2 regions of the Lactobacillus sp. W8093 genome follow, and region 2 is predicted to be linked to the other one. Evidence: riboswitches for the same ligand, from Rfam matches in the RefSeq annotation. Region 2 holds a riboswitch; the other holds the start of a gene.
What was found. A riboswitch is a leader RNA that binds a small molecule or an ion and turns the genes downstream of it on or off. The one in region 2 is predicted to bind FMN.

Region 1: another riboswitch for FMN. It lies ahead of ribD (bifunctional diaminohydroxyphosphoribosylaminopyrimidine deaminase/5-amino-6-(5-phosphoribosylamino)uracil reductase RibD); the one in region 2 lies ahead of H3T47_RS03150 (ECF transporter S component).

Annotation. Positions count from the first base shown of each region.
Region 1 covers NZ_JACFRL010000001.1:69,685-77,397, reverse strand. Annotated here, with positions in the region: gene H3T47_RS00325 (FGGY-family carbohydrate kinase) at 1-996, opposite strand, end outside; gene H3T47_RS00320 (glycerol-3-phosphate responsive antiterminator) at 1,009-1,557, opposite strand; gene H3T47_RS00315 (class I fructose-bisphosphate aldolase) at 1,617-2,429, opposite strand; FMN riboswitch at 2,677-2,810, shown strand; gene ribD (bifunctional diaminohydroxyphosphoribosylaminopyrimidine deaminase/5-amino-6-(5-phosphoribosylamino)uracil reductase RibD) at 2,931-3,992, shown strand; gene ribE (riboflavin synthase) at 3,977-4,582, shown strand; gene ribA (GTP cyclohydrolase II) at 4,594-5,820, shown strand; gene ribH (6,7-dimethyl-8-ribityllumazine synthase) at 5,822-6,295, shown strand; gene H3T47_RS00290 (BspA family leucine-rich repeat surface protein) at 6,594-7,713, shown strand, end outside.
Region 2 covers NZ_JACFRL010000003.1:169,523-177,235, reverse strand. Annotated here, with positions in the region: gene rpsA (30S ribosomal protein S1) at 1-1,026, opposite strand, end outside; gene cmk ((d)CMP kinase) at 1,099-1,773, opposite strand; gene H3T47_RS03155 (LysM domain-containing protein) at 1,825-2,316, opposite strand; gene H3T47_RS03150 (ECF transporter S component) at 2,420-3,100, opposite strand; FMN riboswitch at 3,188-3,302, opposite strand; gene H3T47_RS03145 (pseudouridine synthase) at 3,330-4,049, opposite strand; gene scpB (SMC-Scp complex subunit ScpB) at 4,049-4,657, opposite strand; gene H3T47_RS03135 (segregation/condensation protein A) at 4,647-5,387, opposite strand; gene H3T47_RS03130 (reductase) at 5,384-5,740, opposite strand; gene xerD (site-specific tyrosine recombinase XerD) at 5,749-6,648, opposite strand; gene H3T47_RS03120 (S1 RNA-binding domain-containing protein) at 6,645-7,529, opposite strand; gene pyk (pyruvate kinase) at 7,708-7,713, opposite strand, start outside.

The DNA of each region.
Region 1 (7,713 bases), on a different contig from region 2:
GATACTATGTTCATCATTAACGATCTTTAACAGTTGGGTATGATCCTTCATAAATGTTTCTGTGAACCAAGTTAAGTTAGAGCCGCTTGTAGGTGACGCCTCAGTTAAGAGATATTCGCCCTTAATCGGATAATCAGAAGTCATAAATAAGTCTTTAACAACTGAGATTTTGTTATCAATATACTGGTTAATGCTCCAAGTTCCAGTTACAATTGATAACTGATTGTGTTTAACCAATCCTGTTGAAAGTGCGCTTGCGGTGATGTCAAATAGCCCACCAGCTACTGGAGTTCCTTCACACAGTCCGGTTTTCTTGCTGACAGTTGCGGTGATTTTCCCGCATTCAGCAGTAGAATCAACTAATGGTGGAATCTTTTTTAGCCACTTTTTGATACCGAAAAATTCGAATACCTTTTCATCTAATTTTTCTGTGTCTTGGTTAAAAAGCGAGGTGCCACTTGCGTTTGAAATTTCAAAACCTGCCTTGCCGGTTAGCCAATATCTGACTAAGTCGGTAATCATGAAGACATATTCTGTTTTGTCATAGACTTCAGGTTCATTTTCATCAAGCCACTTTAAAAGGGCGGCTGGTTGTGAACTCCAAATAGTGGCGTAGGTTCTAGGTCTGACAGCTGTTTCATAATTTTTATCAGCAAGCCATTTTTCGACAATAGCACTGGCCCTATTATCTGTAGAAATAATGCCGTTGCGCACAAACTGACCATTCTTACCGATTAAGTAAAGGCCATTACCATGACCAGTCATACCGACCCCGGCAATTTCTTTCGGGTTAATTTTTGATTTTTGCAAAACATCATGAATGACCTGAAAGTTTACTGCTCTTAATTCAGACATATCCCTTTCAGTCCAGTATTCATGAGGTGTTATCATTTCCGTATATATTGTGGACTTTGCAATTTCGTTGCCGGCAGCATCATAAATAGCTGCCTTAGTTGAAGTACCACCATTATCTATTCCCATTAAATATTTGGTCATTTTATACCTCTTTCATTGCCATAATTTGCTATTACTAGTAGTAATGCCAGAAAATCCTAATCTAAAAATCTGATCGACCATATTTAAAGTTTTAATAAAACCTCCGGCAAATAATTTAGAACTTATGTTTAATTTAGCTAGATCAGCTGATTCAGCTATTGCTGAACATGCTGGCAAAACTTCAATAGCATCAAACTTATTATTTTCAAGTATTGCGCCGGTTCTTTTAAGAGAACGGCTGTCAATTAAGAAAAAACGATAGATCACGTTGAGGCCAATACTCTTTGCAATATTGCCTGCTTGAATATTAGTAGTAAAAACACCATCCACTTGGTACATGTTTTTAAGTAACCGCAAGCCTTTTGCATCTGGTGCAAAACCTGCAATTAATTCCAAATGTACAAAAGCTTTTTTTCTGAATTTATGAACGTACGAAGTTTGTTTAATTAAGTTTCCTATATCTGTGTTACTCAATAGAATAATTGATGCCTTAGACTTACAAGCAAGTTGCAATAGTTTTAGCTCTCTAACTGAGGGTATGATTGTTTTCTGGTTCTGCATTCAATTTCCTCCAATTAAATTATTACTAGGCTTTATTAAAGAAAATTATTAAGTGGTAATTAGGATTTGGTAGTTGAATATATTTGAAGAGCCTCCTCAACTGTTTTGCCATCATGGACAATTGCAGATAGAGCTGCTACCTTACCAACTGGGTTAGGGTCTTGGGTAATATTTCTTCCGGTTGCAATTCCGCAAACTCCAGCTGTCATTAAGTTGTGGACATATTCGAAGTAGGTCTTGTTGTCAGTTTTTGGTCCTCCCAAAGCAACTGCAGGACGTCTGGTATTTTCTACAATTTTTCTGTCAGTCTCAATATCACCAGTAAATCTCGTTTTAATGACATCGGCACCGTATTCAACGCCTAATCTTGCTGCCGTTTTAATATAGTCTGGATTATCTGAGTTAGGTTCTTGGTCAGAAACGGCGTAAGAACAAGGAAGGGTCTCAGCAATCACTGGCACGTTCCATTCCTCGCCTTGTTTTGCGAGCCGCGCTAACATTTTATGAGAAAATTCTTCTCTACCACCTTGACTACCAGGGAAAGTCATGCAGACAACGCCGCTTGCTCCTAGTTTTAATGCATCAGTGACATCGAAGAATTGTGCTGTTTCGGGAACGCTGCTGTCAAAAACATTAACCGAACCGTCTACTCTTAAAATCGTCGGCACATCAATTAAATCTTGCGCAAATAATTGAGCTTGTCCGTATGTAACTAAGGCGCAGTTAAGTCCATACTTTAATAACTGATGAACGCTTTTGACTGAAAAATCTACCCCGTCTGTATTAGCGGAAAAACCGAATCCGTCTAAAGCGACAATAATCGTTTTGCCATCTTTACCAAAAATATTATTTAAACGTTTTGCTTTATCCATTTGTAATCTCCTTTTCTAATTGAAGTCAAAAAAAGAAGGTCCAAATAAACCCAAGTGCAGAGTTCTGCACAGGTTTAATTGAACCTTCTAATTTTCTCGTTCAGTTTTATATTTTGTTACGATGTAAGCATAGCAGTATTTGAAAACGCTGTCAATGAAATTTGGCAAATTGTTTTAGTAATAATTTTTCAAAGCAAATGCTATTGCTCATATCGTATAACTATACTATACTTGAAATAGTTGAATACGGTTTCTTCGGGGCAGGGTGCAATTCCTTACCGACGGTGACAATTAATAATTGAAGTCCGTGACCCGCGTTTTGCGGTGGAACTAGTGAGAGTCTAGTACCGACAGTTATAGTCTGGATGGGAGAAGAACAAACAAGATTAGACAGAAAACTCGCGTCGTTATTAAACTTCGCTGAAATCTTATTTGATGAATAAAAAAATAAGCCTCGTTGATAAAATCAACGAGGCTTTTTAATGCTTAGGAAGTGAGATAGTGCAAGACAAGGATTATATGCAAATGGCAGCCCAAGAAGCTGTGAAAGCAGAAGGGATGACTTGGACTAATCCATTAGTTGGTGCGGTTTTAGTTAAAAACGAGCAAGTTTTAGCAACGGGCTATCACCATCAATATGGCAGAGAACATGCTGAAGTGAATACGTTAGCGCATTTATCTGACCCTAAAGAGGCTCAGGGAGCAACCTTGTATGTCACTTTGGAGCCTTGCAGTCATTATGGCAAACAGCCTCCTTGTTGCAAAAAAGTAGCCGTAGCTGGAATCAAAAGAGTAGTTATCGGTCAGGTTGATCCTCATCAAATTGTAGCAGGTAAGGGCATTAAATATTTAGAAAGTCATGGTGTTCAGACTGAGGTCATTGGTGGCACTGAAAATTTAAATGTTGCGTATAACTTTTTTTATCGGCAAAAAAGACCGTTTGTAACACTTAAATATGCAATGTCTATTGACGGCAAAATTAATGCTGCAGGTAAAACGAGAACGCTTTTGACTGGGGATGCAGCTCAAATAGATGTGCAAAAGTTGCGCCTGCAAAACCAAGCAATTTTAATCGGGGCCAATACCTTACGAATTGATAATCCGCTGTTAACAGTTAGAATTAAGAACTTACCACAGCCACCAATTAAGATTGTGTTAACTAGGGATGCTAATCAGCTTGATTTTTCCAGTCAGATATTTAAGACCAGTGGTGAAATTTGGCTGTTAAGTACAACCAATTTGTCGCAAAAAGTAGCTGAAAACGTCCATTGCTATACTGCAGCTAATTGGACACCAACAAAAATAGTGCAATTTTTAGCTGAACATGAAATTCATTCATTATTAGTTGAAGGCGGCAGCAACGTACAGGCTCAATTTGTAGCAGCCGGTTTGGCGGACGAGATAGTAACATACGTAGCTCCTTTAGTTTTAGGCGGCACTGGTTTACCAGCCGTGTTCGGACAGGCTTTAGCGAAAAAAAGTGACTATCAACTTTTGGATGTTAAGAGATTCAATCAAGATATCAGAATTCGCGTGAGGAGAAAAGAATGTTTACAGGAATAATTCAAACAACGGGTACGATTACCCGCTTGGAAATTAGTGAGCAACATGCAAGACTGGGTATTTGCGCTCCAAAATTAGTTCAAAAAGATTTGCCTTTAGGAGCAAGTATTGCCGTTAATGGTATTTGTTTGACTGTTACCGATTGGAGCGATAATGACTTTGCGGTAGACGTAATGCCGGAAACGATGAAAAGGACTAATTTAGGCCATTTACAAAAAGGTAGTTTGGTAAATTTAGAGCCCGCACTAGCACTGAACGGCAAACTAGATGGTCATATTGTTGCGGGTCATGTTGATACCATAGCTGAACTGGTAATAAGAAACGAAAATGAGAATTCCATAGAATTAGAATTCGCAGTACCACATAAGTATGCTCCCTTTATTGTTGAAAAAGGGTCGATCGCTATTGACGGCATCAGTTTAACCGTCACGATGGCAGAGAATGATCATTTTGGCGTAAGTTTAATTCCTTATACCATCCAAAATACTACGCTTGCTCATTATCAAGTGGGCGATAAAGCAAATATTGAAGTGGATATGATTGGTCGCTACGCAGTTAAGCAGATTCAGGCTTGGAAAAAAGAATTATGATGGAGAAAAAAATGACAGAACAATTGAATGAAAAAATGCAAAAAGTATTACAGCATATGTTAAAAGGTGGATTAGTTATTGTCGCTGATTCACCGCAGCGTGAGTCTGAAGGGGACATGATTGGTTTAGCAGAAAAGGTTACACCACAAGCAGTTAATATGATGATCACTAAGGCTCGTGGATTATTATGCGTACCAATGAGCAAAGCGTATGCCGACCGTCTGCAATTGAAACCAATTGAAACTGGCTCGAACGATACTTTTGGCACGGCTTTTACTCTTAGTGTTGACTCCACTGAAACTACTACGGGAATTTCAGCTTTTGATCGTGCGAAAACAATTAAAAAGTTAGCTGATCCTAATAGTCAATGGGCTGATTTTTATCATCCTGGACATGTTTTCCCGTTAGTAGCTAAAGAAGGTGGCGTGCTAGAACGGACCGGTCATACAGAAGCAGCCTTAGATTTGGCAAGACTAGCTGGCGTTGCTCCTGTTGGCTTTATCTGTGAATGTATTAAAAAAGACGGAACAATGGCCAGACGCAAAGATCTAAAAGCTTTAGCAGAAGGACTTGGCATACCTTATTTGACCATTGAGGAGTTAATTGAGTACCGTAAAAATCAGGAAAACAAAGATTTGGGAATTGAGTCTTTTACCAAGGTTGACTTTCCCACAAAATATGGTCATTTCCAGCTTGAAGGTTTCAGAGATACCAAGCACCCTGAAAAGCAGCCTACTTTATTAATTGGCAAGGGTGAAGTTAAAAAAGGTGAGCCGCTTTTATTGCGGCTTCATAGTGAATGCTTAACGGGAGATGTGTTTGGTTCTAAGCGTTGTGATTGTGGCGCTCAACTTGCCGCAGCATTAACTAAAATTGAAGAAAATGGTTCAGGAGCGGTTTTATACTTGCGTCAAGAAGGTCGGGGAATTGGTCTTGAGAATAAATTACGTGCTTATAAGCTGCAAGATGAGGGTATGAATACAGTAGAAGCTAATCAACATCTTGGTCTGCCAGTTGATGCTCGCCGCTACAATGTCGCTGCTGAAATTTTAAGACAAAAAGGCGTTAGCGAAGTTAAATTAATGACTAATAACCCGGATAAAGTAGCACAATTAGAAAACTATGGCATTAAAGTTACTGAACGCATTCCAGTTGAAGTGGGCATGACTGCAGAAAATAAAAAATATTTGGCAACTAAAAAACATGAAATGAATCATATTTTAAATGAGGTGGATTAATATGAAAGAAATTAACGGAAACATTGCTCAAGGACAAGATAAAAAGATTGGGATTGTTGTTGCTCAGTTTAATGGTGTGGTCACAGATCGTTTGCTTTCTGGAGCAGTGTCACAATTAAAAAAATCGGGCGTGAAAGATGAAAATATTGTGATTGTGAGAGTACCCGGTGCCTTTGAAATTGCCCGCACAGTCAACTGCTTGGCAAAGAGTGGTAAAGTCGATGGCATTATTGCTCTAGGCGCAGTAATTCGGGGCGAAACTGCTCACTTTACCTATGTTTGTGAAGGCACTACGTCGCAGTTAGCAGCAGCATCAGCTAACGGAAAAGTACCAGTGATGTTTGGCGTGTTAATGACTGATACAGTGGCACAAGCAACTGATCGTGCCGGTGGTAAGTCAGGCAATAAAGGTGCAGAATGTGCGACGGATGTGTTAGAGGTTTTAAATATAGAAGAACAAATTAAACAATTATAATTACTACATTTAATCACTGTTAATAATGACTAGAAAACAAGTCGTTTCTATTCTCAGAAACGACTTGTTTTATTTTTTAATTAATAAATATGTGATTATCAATTATATATTATATAAAATCTATTAATGTTATTTTATATCTTGAATTTTACTGTAGTATTTTAATTTATTTATCATTATTTTAGTAAAAATAATTTATAATAAGCTTGCTTTGTTATTGTTTAATATATATACTGAAGATGTGATAGTATACATACTTTTTTAGACAAAATAGTTCGATTTATGATAGAGGTAAGAAATGAATAAAGGATTAGATCACAATAAGCGGACTGGAGCACTGCTTTTTAGCAGTTTAACGGCAGCTGCGCTTGGTTTGATGAGTTTGAATACTAATGTCGTAAAGGCTGATAGCAATTCAGGAACACAAGACACTGCACAAAGCTTTAATAAGAATGATAATGATAGTCGTGTTGAAACTCGAGTAGCAAATAATACTATATCTCAGGCAAATAATCAGGGCGCTACTGCTGATAATGCGAATACCACTGCATCAGAAGGAAATGCCAGTGGTGCTACAGATAATGCAGATGAAACTCAAAATGGAACTGTGGACTCACCGCAGGGCACAAATGCAGAGTCAGACTCTCAGACTTCTGCTGGTAATGATCAACCAGAAACAGACATCACTAAGAATGAAAACAACATTAGTACAAAAACTATTAAAACAGGTAAGTGGGGTAATGCTGACGTAAGGTACGATAGTGATACTAACGTATTAACTGTGAGTGGGAGTCATGATAAGGATAATCCGACTATTGTAAGTAATGCTGGTCTCGTAGCTGGATTTCTAGGTCAAGATGGACCAGACCCTGAGTGTACGCATGTAAAAAAGGTAACCTTTGACGGCTACTTTAAAGTTGTCGGCGATGTTAAGTCAGTTTTTATTCGTCTTAGAGGCCTAACTGATATTGAAGGTTTAGAAAACGTTGATACTTCGGAAGCAACCACCATGTATGCCTGGTTTAGTCAATGCAGTAGTCTTAAACATGTAGATCTTTCTCATTTTAATACCTCAAATGTTAAAAATATGTATTGTATGTTTGACCGCTGTACCAATCTCGAAGATCTTGACCTAAGTAAATTTGATACTTCCCAAGTCAAAGATATGTCATATATGTTTGTTGGTTGCAAAAGTCTCAAAGAATTAGATTTGCAGAATTTTAATACTTCCCAAGTCACAAATATGTCATGGATGTTTGCAGGGTGTGAGAGTCTTGAAAAATTAAATGTTACCAAGTTTGACACCTCTAATGTCAAAGATATGTCATATATGTTTAATCACTGTGCAAGTTTGACTAACATTGATGTACACAGTTTTGATACTAAAAATGTTGAAAATATGAAAGCAATGTTTAGTA
Region 2 (7,713 bases):
AGGGTCAATGTTTAAAACTTTGACTTTAACTGTTTGACCAACCTTTAACACATCACTTGGCTTATCAACATGCTTATAAGAAATTTCTGAAACATGTACCAAACCTTGAATGCCATCAGCTACTTCAACAAAGGCACCGAAGTTAGTTAAAGATTTTACTTCGCCTTCAAACACATCTCCTTCGTGTAAGTCAGCTGTGGCTTGTTCGAATGGAGAAGGTTCAGTTTGCTTAATCGAAAGGGAGATGCGATGTCTATCATCATCAATACCAATTACTTTAACTTTAACATCTTGACCAGCCTTCAAAACATCGCTTGGCTTATCAACATGCTTATATGAAATCTCGGATATGTGGACTAAACCGTCAACACCACCAACATCAACAAAAGCTCCGAAATTAGTTAAACGAGAAACTTTGCCTTCAACAACATCACCAACAACTAATTGAGATGCTACCTTATCAAAAGCTTCTTCACGTTCTTCTTCAATTAAGTCCTTGTGAGAAAGAATTAAGCGATTCTTACTTGGATCAATTTCGGTAATCTTAAGTTTCATGGTCTTGCCAATGAAAGGCTTAAGATCTGAAACGTAACGGTTAGAAATCAGTGAAGCTGGCAAGAAACCTCTTGTACCAACATCAACTAACAAACCACCACGTACAGATGAAGTTACAGTACCTTCGATAGTCTTACCTTCTTCGAAGTCCTTTTGTAATTCATCGTAAGCTTCTCTTTCCTTTAAGCGGGTAACTGAGAAGAAGAATTCTCCGTTTTCTTTGTCACCGCCAGCTTTTCTCAAAACCAAAGCTTTGAACTTGTCGCCTGGCTTAACGGCTTCACGCAGGTCAACATTGCGATCTGAAGTGTATTCACGACGAGGAATCACACCTTCAACGCCGGCATTTACAACACCAACATCAATTTGACCTTCTTCAACGTCTAATACTTCAACATCTACGATATCTCCGACCTCAACTCCTTGCATTTGCTTTAATGCATCTAAAAATTGATTACTGTTTTCTGACATTATTTACCTCCCAATATCATACTCTAATTTTAAATGAAAGTTAGAGATTTTTCTACTGTTTTATCCCCTTTTTTATAGTTTTTTTTGACTTTTTTTAATTTCAAATAAAATTGCATTAACAACTTGCTCAATCGTCATTGCAGTCGTGTCAATTTCGATAGCGTCCTGTGCTTTTTTTAATGGTGAGATTTTACGATGGGAATCTTTATAATCCCTTTCCGCAATGTCATGTTCAATTTCTGCAAGTGATTGATCTACTTTAATGCCTCTCTCTTTAAAGTCCTTCATTCTTCTTTCAGCACGGGAATGAGCAGAAGCAATCAAAAAGATTTTTACAGCAGCATTTGGTAAAACAGTGGTACCAATATCACGACCGTCCATCACCACATTCATTTTGCCAGCCATCTGCCTTTGTAATTTGACCATCTTTTCCCTTACCCCAGCAAGAGCTGATACTTGAGAAACATGAGCTGAAATATCTGGCGTGCGAATTTCTTGTGAAATATCTTTTGTACCCACAAAGACCTTTTGTTGACCCGCAACAGACTTCAGTTCAATATTTTCCTGATCAATAGCAGCCAATATGCCCTTTTCATCACCATAACTAAGTTTGTGTTCCCGCGCCAACCACGTAGATGCGCGGTACATTGCCCCCGTATCAATATAAGTGAAATTTAACTTTTGAGCGATAATTTTTGCTACTGTACTTTTACCAGCAGATGCTGGACCATCAATTGCTACTTGCATTCCAATAAAAAAGGGACTATTGACTATTAGTCCCTATTCCTTTCTATATTATTATTGTCTAATCTTTAATGTTTGTCCTATATCAACTTGACTATAGGGATCAAGTTGATTTAACTGTGCTAAATAGCCTACAGACATATTAAATCGGTTGGCAATACTTGTTAACGAATCACCACTTTTTACAACGTATTGTTTTACAACTGCACGTTTCTTTTGAGGCTTAGTCTGAGATTTTTTCTTTGACTTTGTCTCAGTTTTAGTCTTAGTTTTACTTTTATTTATAACTTTTTTATTTTTAGCAGGCAAGTTTTTAGCTTTGGTATGCTTAATTGTTTTTTTACTTGTTTTACGTACTTCAACAACTTTGCTGGCAGAATTATTATTTCCAGCCAAATGATGAACTACAGGAACAAGAGCTACTAAAACAACAACCAACAAAACTATTAGGGCAAGCCAGCCTTTTGATACAGACTTATATGTCCTGACCCTTGATTCCTGAGGACGTTCATAATGATGATATGGACCCTCTTGATTATGATTCATCGTGAAAACCTCCTTACCTAACCTGCTTAATTTTAGCATATTTGCTATTTAAGTGGACAAAAAAATCAGTCATTTAATAGACTGATTTTGGTTTTTTTCTATATTAATTTTTTAAATTAAAGTTTCTGCGTACAAAAGGCTTAAATGTTCGTAAAACCGTTTCAAATAATAAGTAAACAACTACACCATTAATTGTTCCTTTTAACAGATTAAATGGCACAATAATGCCAAAAATATAAGCACTCATAGAAGGAATATGTAACAATTGACCTAAATAAACCTTTTCTGTAAAGGCAAGCAAACCAGTATAGCCATGGATTGCCGGTAAGTTAGGAACTGTAGTCACCGCATAAAAAGGTGTTAACACTAGAGCATTGAGTACGGATAAAACTATAGTCATCGCCACAATTCCCAAAACAATTCCTACTATTGGTTGTAAAAATTTTTTCGAGAAATTCTTTTCATCTTTACTAATATTTTTAGTTAAATAATAAAATGGCAAAGCAAAAGAAAGTGAAGCAAGAAAAGCTGCCGTTTGTCCAACTATACTTGGTAAAGCAAAGCCCTTATAAATTAAATTGATTAACATCCGCACAAATGCAATGAACGCACCGGGTCCTGGTCCAAATAAAAATGTACCAATTGTAATGACTACGTCTGAAAAATCAAATTTTAAAAAACTAGTCAGCAGTGGAAATTCAAGCAGCATTAATATATATGCAATCGTTCCAATTAAAGTATAGGCTACTATGTTAGCTAAATTACTAGATTTCTTTTTATGCAAGATTCTTACCTCCAAAAAAATACATGGTCTGTTGCTCCTAGCAACAGACCATGTAAAAGTAAGCTATAGATCTTGGCTTTTAGTTCAGTCTGTCTTCTTTCATCTAGACTTTAACTATCGGTATCTCATTAGATTCCACCACTATCGTGGGTCGTGGACTTACACCACCGGTCGGGATTTTCACCCTGCCATGAAGACAACAAACTTATTTTTAATTTCCACATATATGTTAATCTACGTCCTTTAATCTGTCAACTTCTTCATGAGTTAATTCTCTATATGTGCCAGAAACTAAAGAAGCAAGAGTTAGAAAAGCATATTTTTCACGGGCTAATTTTTTAACTTGATGGTTTACAGACTTAAACATTCTTTTGACTTGATGATATTGTCCTTCATGAATTGTTAACTGCACAATTTGGTTATTCTTTTTGCGATCGGTCTTAATGATTTTTACTTTGGCAGGTGCACATCTATGCCGATCAATTTTGACACCATTTTTCAGTTGACCAATTTCTTCAGGCGTAAGCTGACCTGTTATTTTTGCCACATAAACCTTGGCCACATTATTACGTGGGTGCATTAACAAGTTAGCTAATTCTCCATCATTAGTCATCAGCAGCAACCCTGAAGTGTCATAGTCAAGTCTTCCGATTGGATATAGCCGGTACGGTAAGTTTTTAAAATAATCAACTACTGTTTTCCTGCCTTTATCGTCACTGGCAGTAGAAACTACGCCGCGTGGTTTATAAAACAAATAAGTATGTAGACTCTCACGCTCAATTGGCTCACCATCAACAGTAACGTTACTAAAAGTGTTAACTTTAGTTCCTAGCTGAGTAACGACTTTCCCATCAACCGTTACTCGTCCTTCTACAATCATCTTTTCAGCCTTGCGGCGTGAAGCAATCCCAGCTTCCGCAATTACTTTTTGCAACCGTTCTAAAACCATTATTTTTCTCCTTTTTGAGTTTTTGCAATATTTTTATCAGCCTGTCCCTTGGCCGCAAATAAATCTATTTCGCCTTCAGCGTTTACACTATCATCCTCAAAGTCTTCAATTAAGGGCAAGTCTGCCAGACTGTGATAACCAAAATATTGTAAAAAGTAGTCACTGGTCACATATAAGTTTGGGTGACCGGGAGCTTCTTTTTTACCATCTATTTTAACTAACCCGCGCCAGATTAATGTTTGCAGCGCACCAGAGGAATTAACGCCTCTAATTTCATCAATTTCTATTCTGGTTATAGGCTGCTTGTAAGCAATAATCGACAATATTTCAAGTGCAGATTGACTCAAGCTTTTTGTTAAATCTTTTTGAAAAAAGTGCTCAATGATCGCACTCATTTCGGGACGAGTAGTTAATTTATAGTTGTCATTAATATGCTGTACTTGAAGACCTGAATCAGCATTTTCCAGCAGCTTTTTTTGTAATTCTTTGGTCAGTTCACGCAAAGCAGGCTTGGTAATTTGCAAAAGTTCACATAAATTTACATCTGTAATACCAGCATCACCAGCTACATATAATAGTGCTTCTAACTGCGCTATTTTACTTGTCATCACAATCAATTCTTTCTAAACAAAGATCGCCAAAAGTCCTTTTTTGTAGCACTTTTACTTGTTGTTTCTTACATAGTTCAAGTAATGCTAAAAATAAGCCAATCACATCGGATAAGGTTCTCATTTCCTTACAACACGAAAAAAAACTGACGGTCTGATGTTTAGCTAACTTTTTTTGTAAAAAATGAGCCATTTCTGCTACAGAGGTTTCGTTTACATTAACCGAAACGATATCAGGCTGCCTAATTTTCATTCGTTGCAAAATTACTATAAAAGTATTGGTTAATTCCGTAGCTGTGATCTGCCCTTTTGGTAAAGGCTGAATCTTTTTATTTTGGGGAACACTTTCTTCCTTAGCAGCAGTAATTGGAACTTCTTCGTTTCTTTTTTTAAAATAAGCTGAAACCTTTTTAAATACTGAGTAGGTTACTAGTTGCTGCACTAATTCATCCCGCGGATCTTCCTGTTCTTCGTTTTCATCTGCAAAATCATTATGCGGTAATAATGATTGAGATTTAATGCGCAAAAGCATTGAAGACATCACAAAGTATTCTCCTGCTATTTTGAGATTTAATTGTTGCATTTCTTGCAAATAGGCCAAATATTGACTGGTAATTTGAGCAATCGGAATATCGTAAATATCAATTTTTTGGACTTTGATTAGGTGCAGCAATAAGTCCAAAGGACCTTCAAAATTAGGTAATTCCAAAGTTAGGTTTTCACTCATTATCTCGTGTCCTTTTTAAGATATTTAATCAGTTCAATATATTCAGGAACAGCAGTAATAATTTTTTGCGGATTAGCCTGGGCCAATTCATTGACTGCTTGTGCCACATACTTTTCCTTACGATAATCAGGAGCAAGCGAAAGATAGCGGATAACTACAAATTGCTTATTCGCTTGGGTTCCGATTACGCCCACAAAATTGGGATCCTGAGCACGATAAAGGTATAGATGAAATTCATTGCTATTCTTGTTTAAATGAATTTCATCTTTAAGGTTAGCAAGGTTTTTAAAATCAGTTAAATATGACAACAAGCCCATTGCTACTTTTTCTTTATCATTTTTACATTCAATTAACATTTAATCACCTATGTCCGCGGATGAGTTTTTGCGTACACCTGTAAAATATGCTTCTGCGACAAATTGGTGTAAATTTGGGTGGTACTAATATCTGAATGACCTAAAATTTCTTGAACTACACGCAAGTCCGCACCATTTTCTAGCAAATGCGTAGCAAAAGTATGCCTTAAAGTATGAGGGGTAACATTTTTTTGAATACCAGCCATATTACAATATTTTTTAATAATTTGCCAGACTGCCTGCCTTGTTAAAGCGGTACCGCGACTATTAAGAAAAATAAAGTCACAGTTTTGGCCTACTTTTAATATTAACGGATCCCGTACTTTTTCCTTATAACTATCTATCCAGGACAAAGCTACTTCGCTTATTGGAATTAACCGTTCCTTTGATCCCTTACCGAAAACTTTGATCAACTTTAGTTCTTCATGTAGATCGTTAAACTTGAGGTTGATTAATTCACTCACCCTAATTCCAGTTGCATATAAAGTTTCAAGCAACGCCCGATCACGCAAACCCAATTTCTTATTGGTATTAGGTTGATCAAGCAAATGATTGATTTCATCTACTGTGAGAGCTACAGGTAAAGAGCGCCTTTTTTTGGGAGAATCTATTTCCAGCATGGGATTGATTTTTTGGATGTTTTGCCTTACCAGCCACTGATAAAATTTACGCAGACTGGAAATTAACCGACTAATTGAACTGGTGGCTTTATTTAAATCACGCTGTTGAGCCAAAAAGGCATCAATGTCAAGAGCTTTAGTTGGCCAAGTCTTTAAATGCTCTTTTTTTAAAAAATTGATAAAAGCAGTTAAGTCTTGCCTGTAAGATGTAATGGTGTTCGCGCTTAAACCGCGCTCAATTTGGCTGTATCTTAAATAATCTTCAACTTGTTCTGTTAAATTGTTCATTTTGCTACATCTTCAGGATCATTAATTAAAGTAATTGTACCTGCGTCCTTGTCTTCAACAATATAATTATTTTTGAGCAAATGTCCCAATGCACGCTTAAAAGCAGATTTGGAAATGCCAAAATAATTTTTAATATCTTGAGCATCTGATTTATCGTAAAAAGGCAACATTTTGTCGCTTTTACGCCGCAAACTCATTAAAACCATTTGGGCATCATCATCAATTTCTTCAAAAGCACGAGGTAAACTGCTTAAGTTTAGCCTGCCATACTGACTGATACCAACTACTCGGCCTTTGAACTGTTCACCTAAGCGCAGAGGACGAGCCATTTGTGTAGGATGGACAAAACCAAGATAGTATTCTTTTGTAATCACAAAAGCTCCTACTTCACGTGCAGAATAGACCGTTCCAAAAACATCTTTGTTTTTCATGTCATCTGGAAAATGAGCAGCAAGCTGTTCAAAGATATTCTCATCAGCCAGCTTTGCCCAAATACGATCTTTTTCATCTGTTTCTAAATGAACTAAAAGCTGGTCATCTGGGCGAGGCCACCGATCTTTATTAAAAGGTAAATCATCAAGAGATATTACAACATCTTTATCCGGCAAACCAATATCCACGAAAACTCCGAGGTCATATTTAACTGCTGTGACCTTACTCCAACCATATTGGTCTTTTTGAGCAAACGGCAGGAATTGGGTCATTTCACGATTATGTTGTTTATCGTCGTATAAAAAGCCCTTGATTTCTTCCCCCAGTTTAGGCTTTTCTTCCTGCGTGATTTCTTTTCTTTTTAATTCATAAGTAATACCATCAATTTGCACGAAAAAAGAATTTTCATTTTGATCAATAATTTTACCAGCTGCGATGGTGCCAAGCATAATTTTCTCTCCTAAATCTAAAATTGGGATCTTTAAACAAGTATATCATTTTCAAAGTATTTAGCTCTAATAGTCATTTGACTTTACTAGTAATATCTATTGTATCATTGCCTAGTGTATTTAACTCAAAACAAAATAGCCAGTGACAACCACTGGCTATTTTGACAAATGAACTTAATTAAAG